Regions from separate parts of the Streptomyces sp. NPDC015345 genome, predicted to be linked through region 2. Evidence: riboswitches for the same ligand, from Rfam matches in the RefSeq annotation. Region 2 holds a riboswitch; each other region holds the start of a gene.
The links. A riboswitch is a leader RNA that binds a small molecule or an ion and turns the genes downstream of it on or off. The one in region 2 is predicted to bind cobalamin.
Positions count from the first base shown of each region.

Region 1: it holds a riboswitch for cobalamin, as region 2 does, so the genes downstream of both, metE (5-methyltetrahydropteroyltriglutamate--homocysteine S-methyltransferase) here and ACF062_RS05855 (ABC transporter substrate-binding protein) in region 2, are expected to answer to the same signal.
Region 3: it holds a riboswitch for cobalamin, as region 2 does, so the genes downstream of both, cobN (cobaltochelatase subunit CobN) here and ACF062_RS05855 (ABC transporter substrate-binding protein) in region 2, are expected to answer to the same signal.
Region 4: it holds a riboswitch for cobalamin, as region 2 does, so the genes downstream of both, ACF062_RS26800 (hypothetical protein) here and ACF062_RS05855 (ABC transporter substrate-binding protein) in region 2, are expected to answer to the same signal.

Region 1 is NZ_JBIBTX010000006.1:622,961-628,082, forward strand. It holds gene metE (5-methyltetrahydropteroyltriglutamate--homocysteine S-methyltransferase) at 1-1,912, opposite strand, end outside; cobalamin riboswitch at 2,098-2,250, opposite strand; partial or broken gene ACF062_RS26825 (transposase) at 2,495-2,846, opposite strand; gene ACF062_RS26830 (TetR/AcrR family transcriptional regulator) at 2,973-3,545, shown strand; gene ACF062_RS26835 (GDSL-type esterase/lipase family protein) at 3,620-4,798, shown strand.
Region 2 is NZ_JBIBTX010000001.1:1,293,200-1,298,321, forward strand. It holds gene ACF062_RS05845 (ABC transporter ATP-binding protein) at 1-356, opposite strand, end outside; gene ACF062_RS05850 (FecCD family ABC transporter permease) at 353-1,363, opposite strand; gene ACF062_RS05855 (ABC transporter substrate-binding protein) at 1,471-2,460, opposite strand; cobalamin riboswitch at 2,503-2,653, opposite strand; gene ACF062_RS05860 (Mov34/MPN/PAD-1 family protein) at 2,626-3,048, opposite strand; gene ACF062_RS05865 (amino acid permease) at 3,135-4,640, opposite strand; gene ACF062_RS05870 (DUF2017 domain-containing protein) at 5,003-5,122, opposite strand, start outside.
Region 3 is NZ_JBIBTX010000002.1:278,077-283,198, reverse strand. It holds gene ACF062_RS07640 (precorrin-2 C(20)-methyltransferase) at 1-201, opposite strand, end outside; gene ACF062_RS07635 (precorrin-8X methylmutase) at 198-824, opposite strand; gene ACF062_RS07630 (cobalamin biosynthesis protein CobG) at 836-2,251, opposite strand; cobalamin riboswitch at 2,371-2,490, shown strand; gene cobN (cobaltochelatase subunit CobN) at 2,527-5,122, shown strand, end outside.
Region 4 is NZ_JBIBTX010000006.1:617,325-622,446, forward strand. It holds gene ACF062_RS26790 (ATP-grasp domain-containing protein) at 1-1,004, opposite strand, end outside; gene ACF062_RS26795 (cysteine synthase family protein) at 1,001-2,023, opposite strand; gene ACF062_RS26800 (hypothetical protein) at 2,020-2,730, opposite strand; cobalamin riboswitch at 2,909-3,067, opposite strand; gene ACF062_RS26805 (ferric reductase-like transmembrane domain-containing protein) at 3,341-4,327, shown strand; partial or broken gene ACF062_RS26810 ((2Fe-2S) ferredoxin domain-containing protein) at 4,401-4,544, shown strand; gene ACF062_RS26815 (GNAT family N-acetyltransferase) at 4,565-5,122, opposite strand, start outside.

The sequences.
Region 1 (5,122 bases), on a different contig from region 2:
CCGTCGCCCAGGCGAGGTAGGCCGGGTGGTCGGCGGCGCGGAGCGGCAGCGTTTCCCGCAGGGCGGGCTCGTCGACCTGGATGACGGCCGTGCCCGCCGCCTCCAGGTCGGCCACCTCGTCGCGCAGGGCGAGGGCGACTTGGCGGGCGGTCTCACCGAGCGGCTGGTCGTCGCGGACGAAGGACCAGGCGAGCATGGTGACGGGCCCGGTGAGCATGCCCTTGACGGGCCTGGAGGTCAGGGACTGGGCGTACGTCGTCCAGCGCACCGTCATCGCCTCGGGGCGGGAGATGTCGCCGGCGAGGATCGGCGGCCGGACGTAGCGGGTTCCGTACGACTGGACCCAGCCGTGCTGCGTGGCGAGGTAGCCGGTGAGCTGTTCGGCGAAGTACTGGACCATGTCGTTGCGTTCGGGCTCGCCGTGGACGAGGACGTCGAGGCCAGCCTTCTCCTGGTACGAGATCACTTCTTGGATCTCCGCCTTGATTCGCTCCTCGTAGCCGGCCGCGTCGATCACAGCAGCACGCAAGTCGGCGCGGGCAGCGCGCAGTTCGGTGGTCTGCGGGAAGGACCCGATGGTGGTGGTCGGCAGGAGCGGCAGGCCGAGGCGGGACCGCTGGGCGGCGGCCCGTCCGGCGTACGGCTGGGACCGGCGGGCGTCCGCGTCGGACACCGCGGCGGCGCGGGAGCGGACGGCGGGGTCGCGGGTGATGGGGGAGTTGGCCCGGGAGGCGAGGACGGCCCGGTTGGCAGTGAGGCGGCCGGTGATGGCATCGGTGCCCTGGGACAGGCCCGCGGCCAGGGTGACGATCTCCGCCGTCTTCTGCCGGGCGAAGGCGAGCCAGCGCAGGATGTGCGGGTCGATGTCCTTCTCGGCCGCCGCGTCGAGCGGCACGTGGAGGAGGGAGCAGGAGGCGGAGACGTCGACGCGGTCGGCGAGGCCGAGCAGAGTGCCGAGCGTGGACAGGGACTTCTCCAGGTCGTTGCTCCAGATGTTGCGCCCGTCGACCACGCCGGCGACGAGCCGCTTGCCGGGGAGACCGCCGGCGGCGGCCAGCGCTTCCAGGTTGGCGGCGGCGGGGCCGGTGAAGTCGAGCGCCAGTCCTTCGACGGGTGCCTTGGCGAGGACGGGCAGTGCCTCGCCGAGGCGGTCGAAGTAGGTGGCGACGAGCAGCTTCGGCCGGTCGGCGAGACCGCCGAGGTCGCGGTAGGCGCGGGTGGCCGCGTTCAGTTCGGCGGGGGTACGGTCCTGGACCAGCGTCGGCTCGTCGAGCTGGACCCATTCCGCCCCGGCGGCCCGCAGGTCGGCCAGCACCTCGGTGTACACCGGCAGCAGCCGGTCCAGCAGGGTGAGCGGGTCGAAGTCCGCGGCCACGCCCGGGGCCGGCTTGGCGAGCAGGAGGTAGGTGACGGGACCGACGAGCACCGGCCGTGCGCTGAGCCCGAGAGCGAGGGCTTCCTTGAGTTCCGCGACCTGCTTGCGCGCGTCAGCCGTGAAGACGGTGTCGGGGCCGAGCTCGGGCACCAGGTAGTGGTAGTTGGTGTCGAACCACTTGGTCATCTCCAGCGGCGCCACGTCCTGGGTGCCCCGCGCCATCGCGAAGTACCCGTCGAGGGCGTCCGCCTCGACGGCGGCGCGGTGGCGCTCGGGAACGGCGCCGACCATGACGGTGGTGTCGAGGACGTGGTCGTAGTACGAGAAGTCGCCGGTCGGCACCTCGTGGAGGCCGGCGCCGGAGAGGTGCTGCCAGTGGGTTCGGCGCAGTTCGGCGGCGGTGGAGTGGAGGGCGTCGGCGGTGACGCGGCCCTTCCAGTACCCCTCGATCGCCTTCTTGAGCTCCCGCTTCTGCCCTTGACGGGGGTAGCCGTACACGGTGGCCCGCGCTGCCGTGGCTGCTGACTTCGTGGTCACGGAGATCTCCTTCGCGAGATGAATCCCTGAGATCCCGGGGACGGGACGAGAGCGCGAAGGGGCGAAAGACCGCCAGGGGCGAGCGCGCGGCGCGGCGCGGTCGTCCGCCTGGTTGTGTTCGCCGACCCGCCCTCGAGGTCACCGGAATATCCGCGCGCGGAATCGTCCGCGTGCGGGCAACGGGCAGGTCTTCGGACTCGCGGGCACGTCCTCCTTGGGGGAGGGCACCTACTGGCCGTCGCTTCCCGGGTCAGGTACTCGGACCCAGTGCGTATGACGGCGGTCGTTCCCGCTCACCGCTGCGGGGCAGTCCCGGATTCCCACCGGGTTCCCTCTTACGACGCCTCCCGCCTGGCGGACGGGGCGAACCAGCTGCACGCGCCACCTTAAGGGCACCGTCCAGGGCGTGGTGGCTGTTGTCCACGATCCGGATCGTGAAAATGAGACACCTCGGCTGTCAGGGGGCGAGGGCGAGCCGAAGGGGCGGGAGGCGTCACTTCGCCTCCCGCCCCTTCCGCGTGGAGCGCCGGATTCTCGCCGCAGCGGCCTCATCGGGTGAGCACAGCCCAGCTCCCTGCCGCGGTCGACGTCCGTAGCGGACGGGTGGCGGTTCCTGCCCTCCTGCTGGCGGACCAGTTCGCGTAGCAGGCCGTTGGGCTGGGCGAGACGCCGTCCTTCTGCCACTTGGCGAAGTAGCCGTAGACGCTCTGGTGCGGCGGGAAGTCGTGTGGGGGACAGACCCACTGGCAGCCGGTGCGGTCCACATGGAGGATCGCGTTCATGATCTCGCGCAGCTCATGCCGTGGCGGCGGCCGAAGTCCAGGGCGCGGCCGTGACGTTCGAAGCGCCAGGCGGACAGCACCGGCTCGATCAGCTCCCAGCGGGCATCCGTCAGATCACTTGGATACGCGCAGCACCAGACCCACTCGACGATCTTTCCGTGAACCTCAAGGAGCCACAGGGCGGTGTGCTGGCCGACGTCTAAAGAGGTACAACATTTGCCTACAGCTTGTAGGTGTATCTATATTGGCCATAGGCATACCTGAGGTAGGTGATGGTTATGGTTCGGGCAGGACTGAACCCGGAGCGGCTGACGCTCGCTGGAGCGGAACTCGCCGATGAGGTCGGTTTCGATCAGGTGACCCTGTCCGCGCTCGCCCGGCGTTTCGACGTGAAGCCGGCGAGCCTGTACGCGCATGTGAAGAACTCCCACGAGCTCAAGACCCGGATTGCGCTGTTCGCGCTGGAGGAACTCGCCGACCGGGTCGGCGACGCCGTGGCCGGACGCGCGGGCAAGGACGCCCTAACGGCCTTCGCGAACGCCTACCGGGACTACGCCCGGGTGCACCCCGGCCGGTATGAAGCAGCGCGGTACCGGCTCGACCCGCAGACCGCCGCGGCCAGCGCCGGCGTCCGGCACGCGCAGATGACACGGGCGATCCTGCGCGGCTACGACCTGGCCGAGCCGGACCAGACGCACGCGGTCCGCATGCTGGGCAGTGTCTTCCACGGCTACGCCTCCCTGGAGGCAGCCGGTGCCTTCGACCACACCGACATCGCCGCGCAGCAGTCCTGGGCCTGGGCCCTGGACTGCCTCGACGCCGCGTTGCGGAGCCGGACCACCACCCCCTGACCGGCTGCGTCACCTGGGCCGGCTTACCCATGCCGGCCCAGGCACCCACCCCTGAATGAGAAGGCTTTGAGGCAATGAGCATCGAACAGAACCTGATCACCACCCCCCTCACCGCCGACTTCCTGCGCGGACACCTCGACGTGGAAGAAACCGCCCACGGCCTGCTACCGCACAGGCTGCCCGCCTGGGCGCGCCGCCAGATCCCCGACGACCTGCTTGCCGTGGCCGAGGTCCAGCCCTCCGGTGTCCGGCTGGCGTTCCGTACCAGCGCCACCACCATCCACCTGGACACCCTGCCGACCAAACGCGCCTACCGGGGCTTCCCGCCTCCGCCGGACGGCGTCTACGACCTCTTGGTCGACGGCCGCCTCACCGCCCAGGCCACTGTGGACGGCGGGAATCTGCGCACCGTCACCGACATGCGGACCCAGACCGCGGAATTCACCCCGGGCCCCGTCGGCACCGCCCACTTCACCGACCTCCCCGTCGGCGAGAAGGACATCGAGATCTGGCTCCCGCACGCGGAGATCACCGAGGTCATCGCCCTGCGCACCGACGCCCCCGTCGAGCCGGCCCCGAAGACCGGGCGCCGGGTGTGGCTGCATCACGGCAGCTCCATCAGCCACGGATCCAACGCCGTCTTCCCCAGCACCATCTGGCCCGCCCTGGCCGCCTCCGCAGGCGATGTGGAGCTGATCAACCTTGGATTTGGTGGCAGCGCACTGGTCGACCCGTTCACCGCCCGCGCGATCCGCGACACCCCCGCGGACCTGATCAGCCTCAAGCTCGGTATCAACGTCGTCAACAGCGACGCCATGCGCCTGCGCGCCTTCGCCCCCGCCATCCACGGTTTCCTCGACACCATCCGCGAGGGCCACCCCACAACCCCCCTGCTCCTGGTCTCCCCTGTCCTGTGTCCGACCCACGAGAACACCCCCGGACCTCTCATGCCGGACCTCTCCGATGGAACCCTGAAGTTCAAGGCCACCGGCGATCCGGCCGAGACCGCCGCCGGACGGCTGACGCTCACGATCGTCCGCGACGTCCTGGCCGACATCGTCAAGCAGCGGTCCACCGAAGACCCCAACCTCCACTACCTCAACGGACTTGACCTCTACGGCGAGAGCGACCACGACGAGTTCCCCCTGCCGGACGCGATCCACCCCAGCCCCGAAGGCCACCGCCGCATCGGCGAGAACTTCGCCAAGCGCGTCTTCGCAGACAACGGGCCCTTCGCCGTCACAACTGGGTGACCCGTATACCCGCGGCCGGCAGGGGGCGTGATGGCTGGCTGCCCTGTACCGCACCACTTCGTAGGCGAACAGGACTCGGTCACACATGGGCCCTCGCGGTACGCCTGGCGGATCTGGCGCCGCCGTGGCAGATCGCGCGGGCGAGCCGGTGGCGGATCTCCCGGACGGTGAGCTGGTCGCCCATGCCGCCGGGAAAGAGACCGACTATTCACATACTTCCGTGGTGAACTGGTGCAGGCGGGGGATGACGCCCAAGTGGCCGGTCCCGAAGCTGTTGTCGCAAGCCATCGGTGAGAGGCTCGGCCGGCCGTCACGTTGGGCGAG
Region 2 (5,122 bases):
AGCTCCTCGTCCCGCGCGGTGTCCCCCTCCCAGAAGCGTTTGTGCGGGGAGCGGCCCATCGCGACGACCTGCCGCACGGTGAGATCGAAGCCCGCCTGGCCGTCCTGCGGCACGGTGGCGACGCGCCGCGAGCGGGCCTTGGCGCCGAGCGCCGTCAGGTCGTCCCCGTCGAGCAGGACGCGGCCCGCGGTCGGGGTGAGCGCGCCGTACACGCAGCGCAGCAGGGTCGTCTTGCCGCTGCCGTTGGGCCCCACGATGCCGACCGTCTCGCCGTCGGCGACGGTCAGTGAGACGCCGTCGAGCAGACGGGCGCCGCCGGGGGTGGTGTAGCCGAGGTTCTCGGTGCGCAGCTTCACGCGGGCGCCCCTTCGTGCGTACGGCTCCTGTGCAGCAGCCACAGGAAGAACGGGCCGCCGGTGAGGGCGGTGAGGACGCCGACCGGGATGTCCTGGGGCGCCGCGAGCGTGCGTGCGGCGAGGTCGGCGGCGACCAGGAAGACCGCACCCATCAGCGCCACCACCGGGAGCAGGGTGCGGTGGGCGGCGCCGACCAGCATGCGGGCGGCGTGCGGCACCATCAGGCCGACGAAGCCGATGGCCCCGCTGTACGCGACGAGGACGCCGGTCAGGAGCGAGGCGAGGACGAAGACGGCGGCGCGGAAGCGGGCGGTGTCCAGGCCGAGGACGGTGGCGCCCTCCTCGCCGACGAGCAGCAGGTCCAGCGGGCGGGCCAGCGCCACCAGGAAGGCGGTGCCCACGGCCAGGACGGCGCAGGGCAGGGCGAGCATGTCCCAGCGGGCGCCGCCGAGGCCGCCGAGCGTCCAGTACAGGACTTCCTTGAGGTGGTCGGCGCTGTCGGCGGTGACGAGGATGAGGCTGGTCAGGGCGGTGAGCACGTACGAGACGGCGACGCCGGCGAGGATCAGCCGCCCGGTGGCGAAGCCTCCGCCACCGCTTCGGGCCAGGGCGTAGACGAGGACGAGCGCGAGCAGCGCGCCCGCGAAGGAGGCCGCGGGGATGGTGACGGCGGTGCTGAGGGCGGCGCCCAGGCCGAAGACACCGCCGAGGACGATCGCGCTGACGGCGCCGACGGAGGCGCCCGAGGAGACGCCGAGGAGGAAGGGGTCGGCGAGGGGGTTGCGTACCAGTGCCTGGAGGACGGTGCCGATGACCGCGAGGCCGGCGCCGACGGCCGCGCCGAGCAGGACTCGGGGCAGGCGGACGTCCAGCACGATCGTGCGGAACGGAGAGGGTTCCGCACCGCCGGTGAGGATGTCCAGGACCTGGCTCGGCGGGATGCGTACGGAGCCCAGGGCGAGGCCGGCGACGGTCGCTGCCGCGAGGGCCGCGGTGAGTGCCGTCAGGATCAAGAGGCGCCGCCCCTTCGACCCCCGCCGATCGCCCTCCGGGCTCGTCCTCAAACGCCGGACGGGCTGGGATGTGCCGCCCCCGGGCCGGATCTCCAGGGCGCTCACAGCTGGCCCGCCAGCTTCCTCACCGCCTCCGGCGCTCGTACCCCCGTGACCACGTCCGACAGCCGCAGCACCGCGAAGCGCTCGTGCTTGACGGCGGGGACGTCCGCGAGGGCCGGGTCGTCGAGGAGGCGCTTCTTCTTCTGGGCGACGGTCGTGGCGCCGTAGTCGAGGATGAGGATGGCCTCGGGGCGGCGCTCGACGACCTTCTCCCAGGACGCGTCGCTGAAGGCCTTGTCGACGTCGGCGAAGACGTTGCGGCCGCCCGCCCGCTCGATGATGTCGTTGCCGATGCCGCGGCCGCCCGCCGTGAACGCGGTCTTGTCACCGCTGTCGTAGACGAAGACGGAGACCGGCTTCCCGCTCTGCGAATTCTTCGAGTTCTGCGAGTTCTTCGACTTCTTCGCGGTGGCGGCCAGTTCGCGCTTCGCCCCGCTCACCCACTTCTCGGCGCGCTCACGCACCCCGAAGGTGGCACCGACCTCCCGCACCTCGCGGTACACGTCGTCCATGGTGACCGCCCGCTTCGCGCAGCCCTCGACGTTGAGGCGGCTCTTGATCCCGGACTTGGCGAGCGCGGAGCGGCTGCGGCCGTCGCCGGCGAGGAAGGCGCTGGCGTAGCCGCCGTAGACGAAGTCGGGGTCGGCGGAGAGCAGCTTCTCGTAGGAGGGGTACTCCTCGGCGAGCACGGGGAGGGATTCGTACGCCTTCTCGTACTTCGGCAGGACCTTGTCGTCGAGGTAGGCGGTGCCCGCCAGGCGGTCCTTGAGGCCGAGTTCCAGCATCACTTCGGTGGCGTGCTGGTTCATGGTGACGGCGCGCTCGGGCGGTGCGTCGTACGTCGTCCTCACACCGCAGTTGGTGACGGTGTACGGGAAGCCGGGGGCCTTGGCGGCGGGCTTGCCCGAGCTGTCGCCGGACGAGGTGGAGCACGCGGCGAGCGGGACGAGCAGGGCCGCGGCGGTGAGCACGCGAAGGGCGCGGGACATGACGTACTGCCTCCTCCAGGGGATTTCCGCGTCCCCTGCGTTGCGTGGAGGAAGGCGGCAGGTCAGTACCTGACTCCCCCGCCGGGTGGGGGGCGGGGTCACAGTGGCGGGACCGTGCCGGGTTCGCACCGGCTTCCTGGGTCCTGCCGCCCTCGTGGGTAAAGATCAGTATGCCTGTACGACCTTTACCTCTTCCTCGGTGACCTCCCCGTCCACGATCCGGTACGAGCGGAACTGGAAGGGGCCCGCGTCGTCGGTGTCCGCGGTGGAGACCAGGACGTAGTGGGCGCCGGGTTCGTTGGCGTACGTGATGTCGGTGCGGGAGGGGTACGCCTCGGTCGCGGTGTGCGAGTGGTAGATGACCACGGGCTCCTCGTCGCGGTCGTCCATCTCGCGGTAGAGCTTGAGCAGGTCACCCGAGTCGAACTCGTAGAACGTGGGCGAGCGCGCGGCGTTGAGCATCGGGATGAAGCGCTCGGGGCGGCCGGTGCCCGCCGGACCCGCGACCACGCCGCACGCCTCGTCGGGGTGGTCCTGGCGCGCGTGCGCGACGATCTGGTCGTGGAGGGCCTGGGTGATGGTCAGCATGGCGCCAGGATAAGCAGAGGGCCCGCGCCGTACCGAAGTGTGGTACGGGCGGGCCCGAATGCTGGACAGAGGCCTTGGGGAGCCGGTCAGTCCTTGGAGAGGCGGTCGCCGGAGGCCTCCTCGCGGAGGCCGATCTTCCGCTTGTTGAAGGCCGCCGCCTGCGGGTTGCGGCTCTTGAGGACCAGGTAGGAGACGCCGAGGATCGCGGCCCAGACCGGAGCGGCGTACAGGGAGATCCGCGCGTCCTTGTCGACGCCCATCATCACGATGACCATGCCGATGAAGAGCAGCGCGAACCAGCTGGTGTACGGGGCGCCCGGGGCCCGGAAGGTGGACTGCGGCAGCTCGCCGCGGTCGGCCTTGCGGCGGTAGCGGATCTGGCAGGCCAGGATCATGATCCAGGCCCACATGCCGGAGATGGTCGCGAAGGAGACGACGTAGTTGAACGCCTCGCCCGGCCACTGGTAGTTGATCCAGACGCCGAACATCATGAACCCGGCGGAGACCGTGGTGCCGACCAGCGGCAGGCCGTTCTTGGTGAGCTTGGTGAAGAACTTCGGGCCCTGGCCGTTGAGCGCCAGGTCACGCAGCATGCGGCCGGTGGAGTACATGCCGGAGTTGCAGGAGGAGAGCGCGGCGGTGAGGACCACGAAGTTCACGATCGCGGCGCCGACGCCGAGACCCATCTCCTCGAAGGCGGCGACGAACGGCGAGACGCCGGGCTTGAAGGTGGTCCACGGGACGACCGACAGGATCATGATCAGCGCGCCGACGTAGAAGACGGCGATGCGCCACGGCACGGTGTTGATGGCCTTGGGCAGGACGGTCTTCGGGTCCTTGGACTCGCCCGCGGTGACACCGACCAGTTCGACGGCGAGGAAGGCGAACATCACGATCTGGAGCGTCATCAGCGTGGAGCCGATGCCGTTGGGGAAGAAACCGCCCTGGTTCCACAGGTGGGCCACGGTCGCGGTGTCACCGGCGTCGGAGAAGCCGATGGTGAGGATGCCGATACAGATCAGGATCATGCCGATGATGGCGGTGACCTTGACCATCGAGAACCAGAACTCCAGCTCGCCGAAGAGCTTCACGGAGATGAGGTTCGCGCCGTACAGGATGACCGTGAAGACGAGCGCGTACGCCCATTGTGGAACGGATCCGTGTGTCCAGTACTGCATGTACTGGGCGGCGGCGGTGACTTCGGTGATGCCGGTGACGACCCAGAAGAGCCAGTACGTCCAGCCGGTCACGAAGCCGAAGAACGGGCCCATGAATTCGCGCGCGTACTCCGAGAAGGAGCCCGACACGGGGCGGTACATGAGCAGCTCGCCGAGCGCCCGCATGATGAAGAAGATGACGAGGCCCGCGATGGCGTACGCCAGGATGAGGCTGGGGCCGGCCTTGTGGATGGCCTTGCCCGCGCCGAGGAACAGGCCGGTGCCGATGGCACCGCCGATCGCGATCATCTGGATCTGCCGGGCTCCCAGACCGCGCTGGTAGCCCTCGCCCTCGCCGGACGGGCCGCCCGCGGCCTGCACGGCACCATTGCCGTCGTGCCCGTCGTACTGCTCTTCGACCTGCACTGAGGTCATGGTGACGCCTTTCTCCATGTTGATCCGCGCCCGCGTATCGCGTTGATGGCTGCGGATCAGGTCCTGATCCCCCCGGATATGTATGGAGTGCTACCGGCGGTCTGCCGGCCAGAGCGCCCTCGATGACATGGGTGGCGTCAACGAGCGGTCGTGAAGATTTATCACGACGGCAACAGTGAGGGAATCAGCCACCTGTGACACACGCCACAGGGAGAAGCGGACAAAGTTCTCCTCGCGCGGCAAATGCGGGCAATGAAGTGATGGGATCGTTATCCGGATTTGAGCGTTCGTTGAGCGAACAGTTCGCTACGGGGGCGGCAGGTGTCCAGTGCGGCAAATTTCGCTGTCATATGCACCGGTTTTCAGTCCAGCAACGTCCCGACCAGCGTCTCCTGTAGTCCGCCCAACCAGAGATAGGCCATCACCATCGGCTTGCGGGGGTCGGAGTCGGGGAGCCGGTAGAGCAGATCGGCGTCCTCCTC
Region 3 (5,122 bases), on a different contig from region 2:
GACCAGCGGCTCCTCGATGTGGTCGGTGCGCAGGTGCTTCTCCGCGATCCGGCGGGCGATGGAGCGGCCGTGCCGGGCCGAGTGGTACGCGATCACGTCGGCGGCGGCGATGACCTCGACGGCGCGCACGGTCATCAGGGAGGGGTCGCCGGGCCCGAGCCCGACCCCGTACAGCTTCCCCTGGGTGTTCTGGGTGTTCACTCGGCCTCGCTCGCAATCGCGTTGATCGCCGCCGCGGCCATCGCGCTGCCGCCGCGACGCCCCCGTACGACCAGGTACTCAAGGCCCGAGCGGTGTTCGGCGAGCGCGTCCTTGGACTCGGCGGCGCCGACGAAGCCGACCGGGATGCCGAGGACGGCGGCCGGGCGTGGGGCGCCCTCCTCGATCATCTCCAGGAGGCGGAAGAGCGCGGTGGGGGCGTTGCCGATGGCGACGACGGAGCCTTCGAGGCGGTCGCGCCACAACTCCATGGCGGCGGCGCTGCGGGTGGTGCCGAGCCGCGCCGCGAGGCCGGGGACGGCGGGGTCGGTGAGCGTGCAGATCACGTCGTTGTCGGCGGGCAGCCGCTTGCGCGTGACGCCGCTCGCGACCATGTTGGCGTCGCACAGGATCGGCGCGCCGTCGCGAAGGGCCTTGCGGGCGTCGGCCACCACGCGCGGGCTGAAGGCGAGGTCGCGGACGAGGTCGACCATCCCGCAGGCGTGGATCATCCGCACCGCGACCTGGCTGACGTCGGCGGGCAGACCCGCGAGGTCCGCCTCCGCGCGGATGGTGGCAAAGGACTCGCGGTAGATCGCCGCGCCGTCCTTCTCGTAGTCGAACACTGTGCTCTCGCTCATCTCGTGGCCGTTGTTGTGGTGGTTGCGGATGTCGTACGTGCCCTCGTGACCGTCTCGGTCAGGTTCGCGCCGCTCACTGGCGCCGCCGTGCCGCCGGTGCGCACCGTCACCTCGTACCGCCCGTCCCCGGTGGCGAGGGCGTCCACCCAGTCGCCGCGCGGGTGCCCGCACCGCCGCTCGCAGCCGGAGAAGTGGACGGGCAGGCCACCGGCGCCGGGGACGGCGTCGGCGCGGACGTCGGCGAGGGACTTGGCGCAGCCGGGTCGGCCGGTGCAGGCGGAGACGCCGAGCCAGGGCGAGCGGGGGTCGGCGATGAAACCGGCGTCGGCCAGCGCGCGCAGCCTTTCGCGGGCCGCCGCGTCGTCCTCGAAGCCGGGGAGCACGAAGCCGCGCCACGGAGTGACGCGCAGTTCGTCGGCCGGGGCGGGCAGCAGGGCCCGCCACCGGGCGGCGCTCACGCGGCCGAGGGGGGCGCCGACAGCCACCGCGCGGCCGCAGACGCCGGGCAGGTGCGGGGCGGCGCCGGGCGGGCCGAAGGGGGCGGCGGCCGGTCCGGCGTCGATGCCCTGCCGCGCCAGCGCCCCGGCGAGGTCGACGGGGTGCCCCGCGGGCAGCTCCCGGACCCGCCACGCCCCGTTGCCCGCGTCGCGCGCGGCGGCGAGGAAGGCCCCGGCGGCGGCGAGAGCGGCACGCGGGGCGGCGGCGGCGGAGACCCGCAGGGCGCGGTCACCGACGCGGACGAGCGCCGTGCCGCCCGGGTCCGCGGATGCCGTGCCGCCCGAAGTCATGGACACGGCCGCTGCCCCGCCCGACTCCCCGCGCACGCACTCCGCCCCGCACGACTCCCCGGACACACACCCCGCCCCGCCCGATTCTGCGATCAAGGTCACATCGCCGCCGAGCCCGGCCACGTCCCCTCGCCCGTCGTCCAGGACGAACAGGAAGCGGCCGGAGAGCGCCGTCGTCCACTCCTCGGCGCAGAGCAGTCCGTCGAGCTCGCGGGCCCACAACTGCACGTCGGCGTGGCCGAGTCCGTCGAGCGTGGCGAGCGGCGAGGCCACGATGTTGCGGACGCGTTCGTGGCGTTCGGAGGGCAGCAGGCCCGCGTCCGCGAGAACCGCGGAGAGTTCCGTGCCGCAGCTCGCGCCGAGGCCGCGCAGCTCGATGTTGCCGCGCGAGGTGATGCTGAGGTGGCCGTCCGCGAGGCGTTCCGCCACGTCTGCCAGTATCGCCGCCTGACGGGACGTCAATACACCTGCGGGCACGCGGAGTCGGGCCAGTGCGCCGTCGTCGGCGCGGTGCAGTCGGAGCGCTCCGGGGCAGGCGTCGCCCCGGTCGCGGACCGGGGTACGTATGAGGGATTCGCCCTGGTTCGTGGAGGTTGCTCGGGTGGGCGGCATGGCGGCGAGCATACCCACGCCGTTCCGGCCGGTCGCCTCCCGAGACGGGCCGTCCCGGCAGGTGGCCGCCCCATCGGCGGCGGTCAGGACTTACTATGCAGGCGGCGGGCCGCCAGGTCCGCCGACGCCAGCGACGGCGTGGGTCCGCCAGGACCCGGGGGAGGAAGCCCGGTGCGAATCCGGCGCGGTCCCGCCACTGTGAGCCCCATCCGTGGGGCGAGCCAGGAACTCCTGCCGTCCATACGACCACCCGGGGCGCGGACACCCCGAGGAAGGCCTGCGCACGCATGCTTCTGCTGCTGTCGACCTCCGACACCGACCTGCTCAGCGCCCGCGCGGCGGGGGGTCCGGTCGACTACCGGTTCGCCAACCCGTCCCGCCTGGACCTCACCGAGCTGCCCTCGCTCCTGGCGGGCGCCGACCTCGTCGTCGTACGCCTCCTCGGTGGCGTCCGCGCCTGGCAGGACGGTCTGGACCAGCTCATCGCCAGCGGTCTGCCGGTGGTCGTACTCACCGGTGAACAGGCGCCCGACGCCCAGCTGATGGCCTCCTCCACCGTGCCGGTCGGCATCGCCGCCGAGGCGCACGCCTACCTCGCGCACGGCGGCCCCGCCAACCTTGAGCAGCTGGCCCGCTTCCTCTCCGACACCGTGCTCCTCACCGGCCACGGCTTCGACCCGCCGGCGCCCGCGCCGTCCTGGGGCCCGCTGGAGCGCACGGCGCGCGACATCGACGGCCCGACCGTCGCGGTGCTCTACTACCGCGCCCACCACATGAGCGGCAACACCGCCTTCATCGACGACCTGTGCGGCGCGATCGAGGACGCGGGCGGGCGCCCGATGCCGCTGTACGTGGCCTCGCTGCGCGCCCCCGAGCCGGAGCTGATCGACGCGCTGCGCCCCGCCGACGCCATCGTGACGACGGTCCTCGCAGCCGGTGGCACCAAGCCCGCCGAGGCCTCCGCGGGCGGCGACGACGAGTCGTGGGACGCGGGCGCGCTGACCGGCCTCGACGTGCCGATCCTCCAGGCGCTGTGCCTGACCGGGTCGCGTTCGGCCTGGGAGGAGAACGACGAGGGCGTCTCGCCGCTGGACGCCGCGAGCCAGATCGCGGTGCCGGAGTTCGACGGGCGGCTCATCACCGTCCCGTTCTCGTTCAAGGAGATCGACGAGGACGGGCTCCCGGCGTACGTCGCCGACGCCGAGCGCGCGGCGCGGGTCGCCGGCATCGCCGTACGGCACGCGCGCCTGAAGCACATCCCGGCCGCCGACAAGCGCCTGGCCCTCGTCCTGTCCGCGTACCCGACCAAGCACTCCCGGATCGGCAACGCGGTCGGCCTCGACACCCCGGCGTCCGCCGTCGCGCTGCTGCGCAGGCTGCGCGCCGAGGGCTACGACTTCGGCCCCGAGGCCGACATCCCGGGTCTCGTCTCCGGTGACGGCGACGAGCTGATCCGCGCGCTCATCGACGCGGGCGGCCACGACCAGGAGTGGCTCACCGAGGAGCAGCTCGCCGCCAACCCGGTGCGCATCCCGGCCGCCGACTACAAGCGCTGGTACGCGACGCTGCCGCAGGAGCTGCGGGACTCGGTCGAGCAGCACTGGGGGCCGCCGCCCGGCGAGATGTTCCTGGACCGTTCGCGGGTCGGCGACGGCGGTGACCCGGAGGGCGACATCGTGCTTGCCGCCCTGCGGCGCGGCAACCTCCTCATCCTCATCCAGCCGCCGCGCGGCTTCGGCGAGAACCCCATCGCGATCTACCACGACCCGGATCTGCCGCCCTCGCACCACTACTTGGCCGCGTACCGCTGGATCGCGGCCCCCGCGGCGGACGGCGGCTTCGGGGCCGACGCGATGGTCCACCTCGGCAAGCACGGCAACCTGGAGTGGCTGCCCGGCAAGAACGCGGGCCTCTCGGCGGCCTGCGGCCCCGACGCCGCGCTCGGCGACCTGCCGCTGATCTACCCCTTCCTGGTCAACGACCCGGGCGAGGGCACCCAGGCCAAGCGCCGCGTGCACGCCACGCTCATCGACCACCTCGTGCCGCCGATGGCCCGCGCCGACTCCTACGGCGACATCGCGCGCCTGGAGCAGCTCCTCGACGAGTACGCGCAGATCAGCTCCATGGACCCGGCGAAGCTGCCGGCGATCCGCGCGCAGATCTGGACGCTCATCCAGGCCGCGAAGCTCGACCACGACCTGGGCCTTGAGGACCGCCCCGACGACGACGGCTTCGACGACTTCCTCCTCCACGTCGACGGCTGGCTCTGCGAGATCAAGGACATGCAGATCCGCGACGGTCTGCACGTGCTCGGCACCGCCCCGGCCGGTGCCGACCGCGTCAACCTCGTCCTCGCGATCCTGCGCGCCCGCCAGATCTGGGGCGGCACCTCCGCCCTGCCCGGCCTGCGCGAGGCGCTCGGCCTCGACGAGTCCGCGGCGACGCGCGTGAGCGCCGACGAGGCCGAGGACAAGGCCCGCGCGCTGGTCCAGGCGATGGACGACGCGGGCTGGGACCTCGCCGCCGTCCCCCGCGACCAGGGCGAACAGGTCGCCGCGATCCTGGAGTTCGCCGCCCGCGAGGTGGTCCCGCGCCTGGAGGGAACCACCGCCGAACTGGACAACGCCGTACGGGCGTTGGAGGGCCGCTTCGTCCCCGCCGGTCCCTCCGGCTCCCCGCTGCGCGGCCTGGTCAACGTCCTGCCGACCGGCCGCAACTTCTACTCGGTCGACCCCAAGGCCGTCCCCTCCCGCCTCGCGTGGGAGACCGGCGAGGCCCTCGCCGACTCGCTCATCGAGCGGTACAGGAACGACAACGGCGACTACCCCACCTCCGTGGGCCTTTCCCTGTGGGGCACCAGCGCGATGCGCACGGCGGGCGACG
Region 4 (5,122 bases), on a different contig from region 2:
GTGAACACCCCGGGCGCGGCCGGGTAGCCCAGCACGAAGGCGACGGCCGGACCGCCGGGCAGGTCCGCGTCCATCAGCCGGGGACGGCGGCCCAGCGCCGTCTCGATCATCGCCTCGTACACGTTGACACCCAGCGCCCGGCACATGCCCTCGCCGACCAGGGCGCCACCGATCCGGGGGTTGATCTCGACGACCTCCGGGCCGCCGGTGGTCAGGACGAACTCCACGTGCGCGAAGCGGTCGGTGTAGCCGATCGCCGCCAGCACCTCATCGAGCCATCGCTCCAGGATGTGCCGCCGCGCCTCTGGGAAGGCCACGGGGAACGCGGTGATCTCCTCCCGGAAGTACGGCTCCGGTGACATGAGCCGGCTGGAGACGCCCAGCAGCCGGGTCCGGCCCGCCCAGGTGAGGGTCTCGGCGCTGTATACCGGTCCGCTGAAGTACGGCTCCGCGAACAGCCGTCCCTTCAGCTCCCGCCCGGTCGCCTCGTCCAGGGCCGCCACCAGTTCCGGCTCGTCGCGGACCAGCCAGACGTTCTGACTTCCGGTGCCCGCCGTGTCCTTCAGGACGGCGGGCAGACCGACCTCCTTGAGCACCAACTCCTCCCCGTGTTCCGTGACGCCCACCGCTCGTCCGCGCGTCAGCCCGGCCTCGTACAGCCGGTTGCGTACGGCCGCCTTGTCCCGGGTCAGCCGCAGGACGGCAGGATCAAGGCCGGGCAGACCCAGCCGTTCCGAGAGTTCGGCGCCGACGAGCGTCCAGGTGTCGGTGGAGCTGATCAGACCGCGCAGCCCGGGAGTCCGGTGCAGCAGGTCCGCCACGTGTTCCACGTCGAAGGTGTCGACCTCCACGACGTCGAGGGCATCCGGCGAAAGCCGCTCCAGCTCGTAGGTGTAGTACGACGGGTCGCGGGTGAGCAGTACCAGTCGCTCGCCGAACGCGTCGGCGGCGCTTACCAGATGTCCGATTCCGAAGGTGAGGGACTCCAGGCAGACGACGCTCATGCCGCTCGCTCCTTCCAGTCCGCCGGGCAGACAGCGCGTCGCCAGGACATCGTGGACCAAGGCATCGTCATCTCCTCGGGTCCGGATACTTCGACGGGTTTCAAGGCGGCGGGGTCCAGGGCCTCCGCGTGCCGGGCGAAGACGCGCTCGGCGTAGCGGTGTCCGGTGTCGGCGCCGATCACCAGGTGCAGCCGGTCGGGGTGGCGGCGCGCCTCGTGCGTGGCTGCCAGGTATCCCGCGCCGGTGGACAGCCCCGCGAAGACGGCGTGCTCGCGCAGCAGGGCGATCGTGCCGGACATGGCGTGGGTGAAGTCCAGCCAGTGGAGGGCGTCGTAGAGGTGGTGGCGGACGTTGTCGAAGACGATCGACGACCCGATGCCGGCGATGATCGCCTCGGGGTCCTGGTGGTCCTGGCTGCCGAAGGTGACGCTCCCGAAGGGCTGCACGCCGACCAGCCTCACCGAGGGGTCCGTGGCGCGCAGGCGCTCCACGAGGCCGCCCGTCGAGGCCCCGGAGCCCACGCCTCCCACGACGGTCAGCGCGGCCTGGGGAAACGCGGTCGTGATCCGGTCGGCGACCTCGTGGTAGCCGAGGTAGTGGATGTCGTCGTGGTATTGGCGCATCCAGTGGCAGCCCGGGTGTTCGGCCAGGATCTCCCGCACGCGCCGCACGCGTAACTCCTGGTCCAGCTGCAGGTTCTCCGAGGGCCTGACCTGTTCCACGGTGGCGCCGAGAATCTCCAGCTGGGCGCGCGTGGTGGTATCGACGGTGGTGGACGCGACGATGTGGCAGCGCATGTCGTAGCGGTGGCAGGCCAGTGCCAGGGCGTAGGCGTAGATGCCGCTGGAGCTGTCGATCAGGGTCTGTCCCGGGCGGACCGTGCCCCGCTCCAGGAGGTGGCGGACGGCGGCGAGCGCCGAGTAGATCTTCATCGACTCGAACCGGATCAGGACGAGACCGTCGGTGAGCCGGACGAGGTCGGGGATTTTCAGGGCATCGGCGATGTGGGGGTGAATCACCCGTAACCTCCTTGGGCGAAGGAACACTGGTGGCCGAGCGAGTGGAGGTAGGCGGACAGGTCCGACTCGACGTCGGAGCCGGGGCGGTTGGGGAAGAGGCAGCCGATCAGGCAGCCCGTGTGGGCGACGAAGGTGCCGTCGGCGACGAACCGCTCGCGGTGGGCGAGCATGCTGTCGAACGTCGCCTTGGGCAGCACGTTCTGCGACAGGGCGGCGCTGGCCGAGTGGCCGGAGGCGAAGCCTTTGAACGGATCCGTCCGGCAGCGCTCGTACTCCTCCCCGTGCCGCCGGTATTGCTCAAGGAGAAGGTCGGTGACGGTGGTGGTGTCCACCGTCCCGGGCCCGGTGATGTATGCGGTGTGGAAGCCGATGTCCGTGCCCAGCCGCCGGATCACACGGTGTCGGCCGCTGAGGTACAGCGCGAACTCGCCGAGAAAGACACCGTCGGCCCGCTCGATCCCCGTCAGGATTCCGAGCACCACGCCCGTGTCGTACGGCAGGGCGAAGAGCCGGAACAGACAGCGTGGTGTCGCCACGATGTCGGCGGTGGAAGTCGCCGTCCGCAGCGGGCCCTGACAGAGCTCGCCCAGGGTGCCGTGGCAGACGCCGGACACGGTGCGTCCCGGCTGCTGCCGCGTCTCGCCGGACTCCCGGGCGGGTGTCAGCATCGTCCCGTCCGGTCCGCCGAAGGGCAGGCCGACCGGCATCTGGCACGGATGACGGGAGCTCGCGTGGTCACGGACATGTGCTCCTCCTGGTCCCGAATCCCCGAATGAGGACGGGAAGGAGGCGTGGCGCAGCAAACGCCGCACAGCCGTCCGTACCGCCAACCCAGTCCTCGAGGTCACCGTGCACAACCCGCGTGTCAGGCGCGGGCGCAGTGGCAGGTCTTCGGACTCGTGGGCCGGCTCACCGGAGATCCGGCGGGCACCTACCGGCCATCGCTTCCCCGGCCCCATTCAGACATGGGCCCAGTGCTGTTGACGGCTTTCGTTCCCACTCACCGCTGCGGGACAGTCCCGGATTTCCACCGGGTTCCCTCTTGCGTCGCGCCGCCGAGTGCCCGGTCGGACAGGAGGCGCGAACCGACTGCGCGCATCAGCGTAGGGCGGCTCACGCCACCGCGGCAGGGGCACACCCCCGGTTGTCCGAATGTGACGGTACACGGGACGGCATCCGAATCCATGGCAGCCAATCGTCCGCAGAAGATGCTCTGGCCGGATGTGGACTCCGTAACTTCGGTCACCTGGGCCACACTTGGTTCTCCCATGACACTGCACACCGCCCGTCGGTGTCCCGCGCCCCGGAAGGCTCAGGATGCTGCGAGAAATGACGCCGGGAGACGACGGCGCGATCGAGCCGCCCTCTCGCGACCGGCGTCCGGCTGACCGCGTCTCCCTGCGCGCCGATCTGCGGGCCGCGCTGCCCGACGCGGGTGCCGCGGTCCTGGTGACGGTGGCCGTCTTCGCGTTCCTGTACGTGCGCATGGAGTCGGGTGACTCGGCGACGGTCGCGGTCATGCCGTTCATGGACGACCCGGCCACGTACTGGATGTACCTGCTCAGCCAGGCATTCGGCTGGTCGGGCCTGCTGTGGGCCTGGGGCACGGTCATGCTCGGTCTGCTGCTGTCCGGGCCACGCCCCGCCCGGCCACCGGTCTCCCGGCAGGTCCTGGAACGCTGGCACCGCACCACGAGCCTGACCGCGATGGCCCTGATGTTCGCCCACGCGCTGATGTTCGCGGCCGAACTCGTACGCTACGAGGCCCGGCTGGCTTGGGCCGAACGGCTGTGGGCGGGATTCGCGGACACGTTCGTGCCCGGCTGGTACGACTCCGGCACCGGCCAGATCGCCATCCCCATCGGCCAGGGGGCCCTCTACCTGGCCGTCCCGCTCGGGCTGCTGTTCTACGTTCGGCACCGCATCGGCGCGAACACCTGGCGGCGATTGCACCGTTTCGTGATCGTCGTGTACGTGCTGAGCGTGTGGCACACCCTGTTGTACGGCACCAACGTCTGGTACGGCGAGTGGCCGCGCACCGTTCTGTGGCTACTGCAACTCCCCGTCGCCGCCTTGCTGTTGCTGCGCCTGCTGCGGCCCGCCCGGCGGTCCGAGCAACTGGGCCCACTGAGACGCCGCGAGGGCGTCTCACTGCTGGGCCGGGCTGTGCGTGCCGCCGGACGGGTAGCCGCCGGGGCGGTGGTGGTGGGTCTGCTCATCGTGGTGGCGTCCGGCCATGACGGGGGCCGGGAACGGCCGGCCGAGCCGGCCTCGACGAGCCCGCACGCTCACGAGCCCGAGTGATCCACGGCGCTGCCGGTCTGGTGCGGCCCGCGAGCACGACCGCCCGCATATGGGTGACCGGTTGGTCTCATGACTGTGGCTCGGCCTGGTCAACGACCCGGCCGCGACGGAGGACATCACCGCCTGGGTACGGGCAGGCGGCCCCGGCGTCGCTCCCCGACCGGAGATCCTGGACCTGTCCGCCTTTGCCCCACCGCGCCGCCGCACGGCTCCGTGAACGGCGGACAGCGCTGCGGGTCAGAGAGGCAGCGGGGCGAGCCCGCGGGCGGGATGGCGCGGGCCGATGAAGACGACGATGCCCTTGCCGCCGGGGGAGGGATGGGTGGCCTGGACCCAGCCCTGGCGGCGGTAGAAGGCCATGGCCTGTGGTGCCTGGACCGAGGTGAGCAGCCAGGAGCGGCCCTCGGGGGCGCCCTCGGTGACCGCCGCCAGTAGGTTTCCGGCGAGCCCGCTGCCGTGCGCGCCGGGCCGTACGGCGAGTTCGTCCACCTCGAAGGCGTCGCACAGCCAGTCGTTCGTCCGCCGAGCACCGAGACCCGCGGCGGCCTGCGGATAGCAGCGGTCCGTGGGGAAGGGCGGGAGAGTGGTCCACCCGCTGGCGAAGCCGAGCACGTCCCGGCCGGCGAGGGCCAGCGCGGCGGTGAAACCGGGGCGCCGCGCGTCATGGTGGAGGCGCTCGGTGAACTCGGAGGCCTTCGCCTCGTCCTCGTTCCATGGCGGCGCGCTGAAGGCGTCGACGTAGACCGATCGTAGGGCGTCGGTGTGGGCGAGGACATCGCCGCCGCGCAACACCTG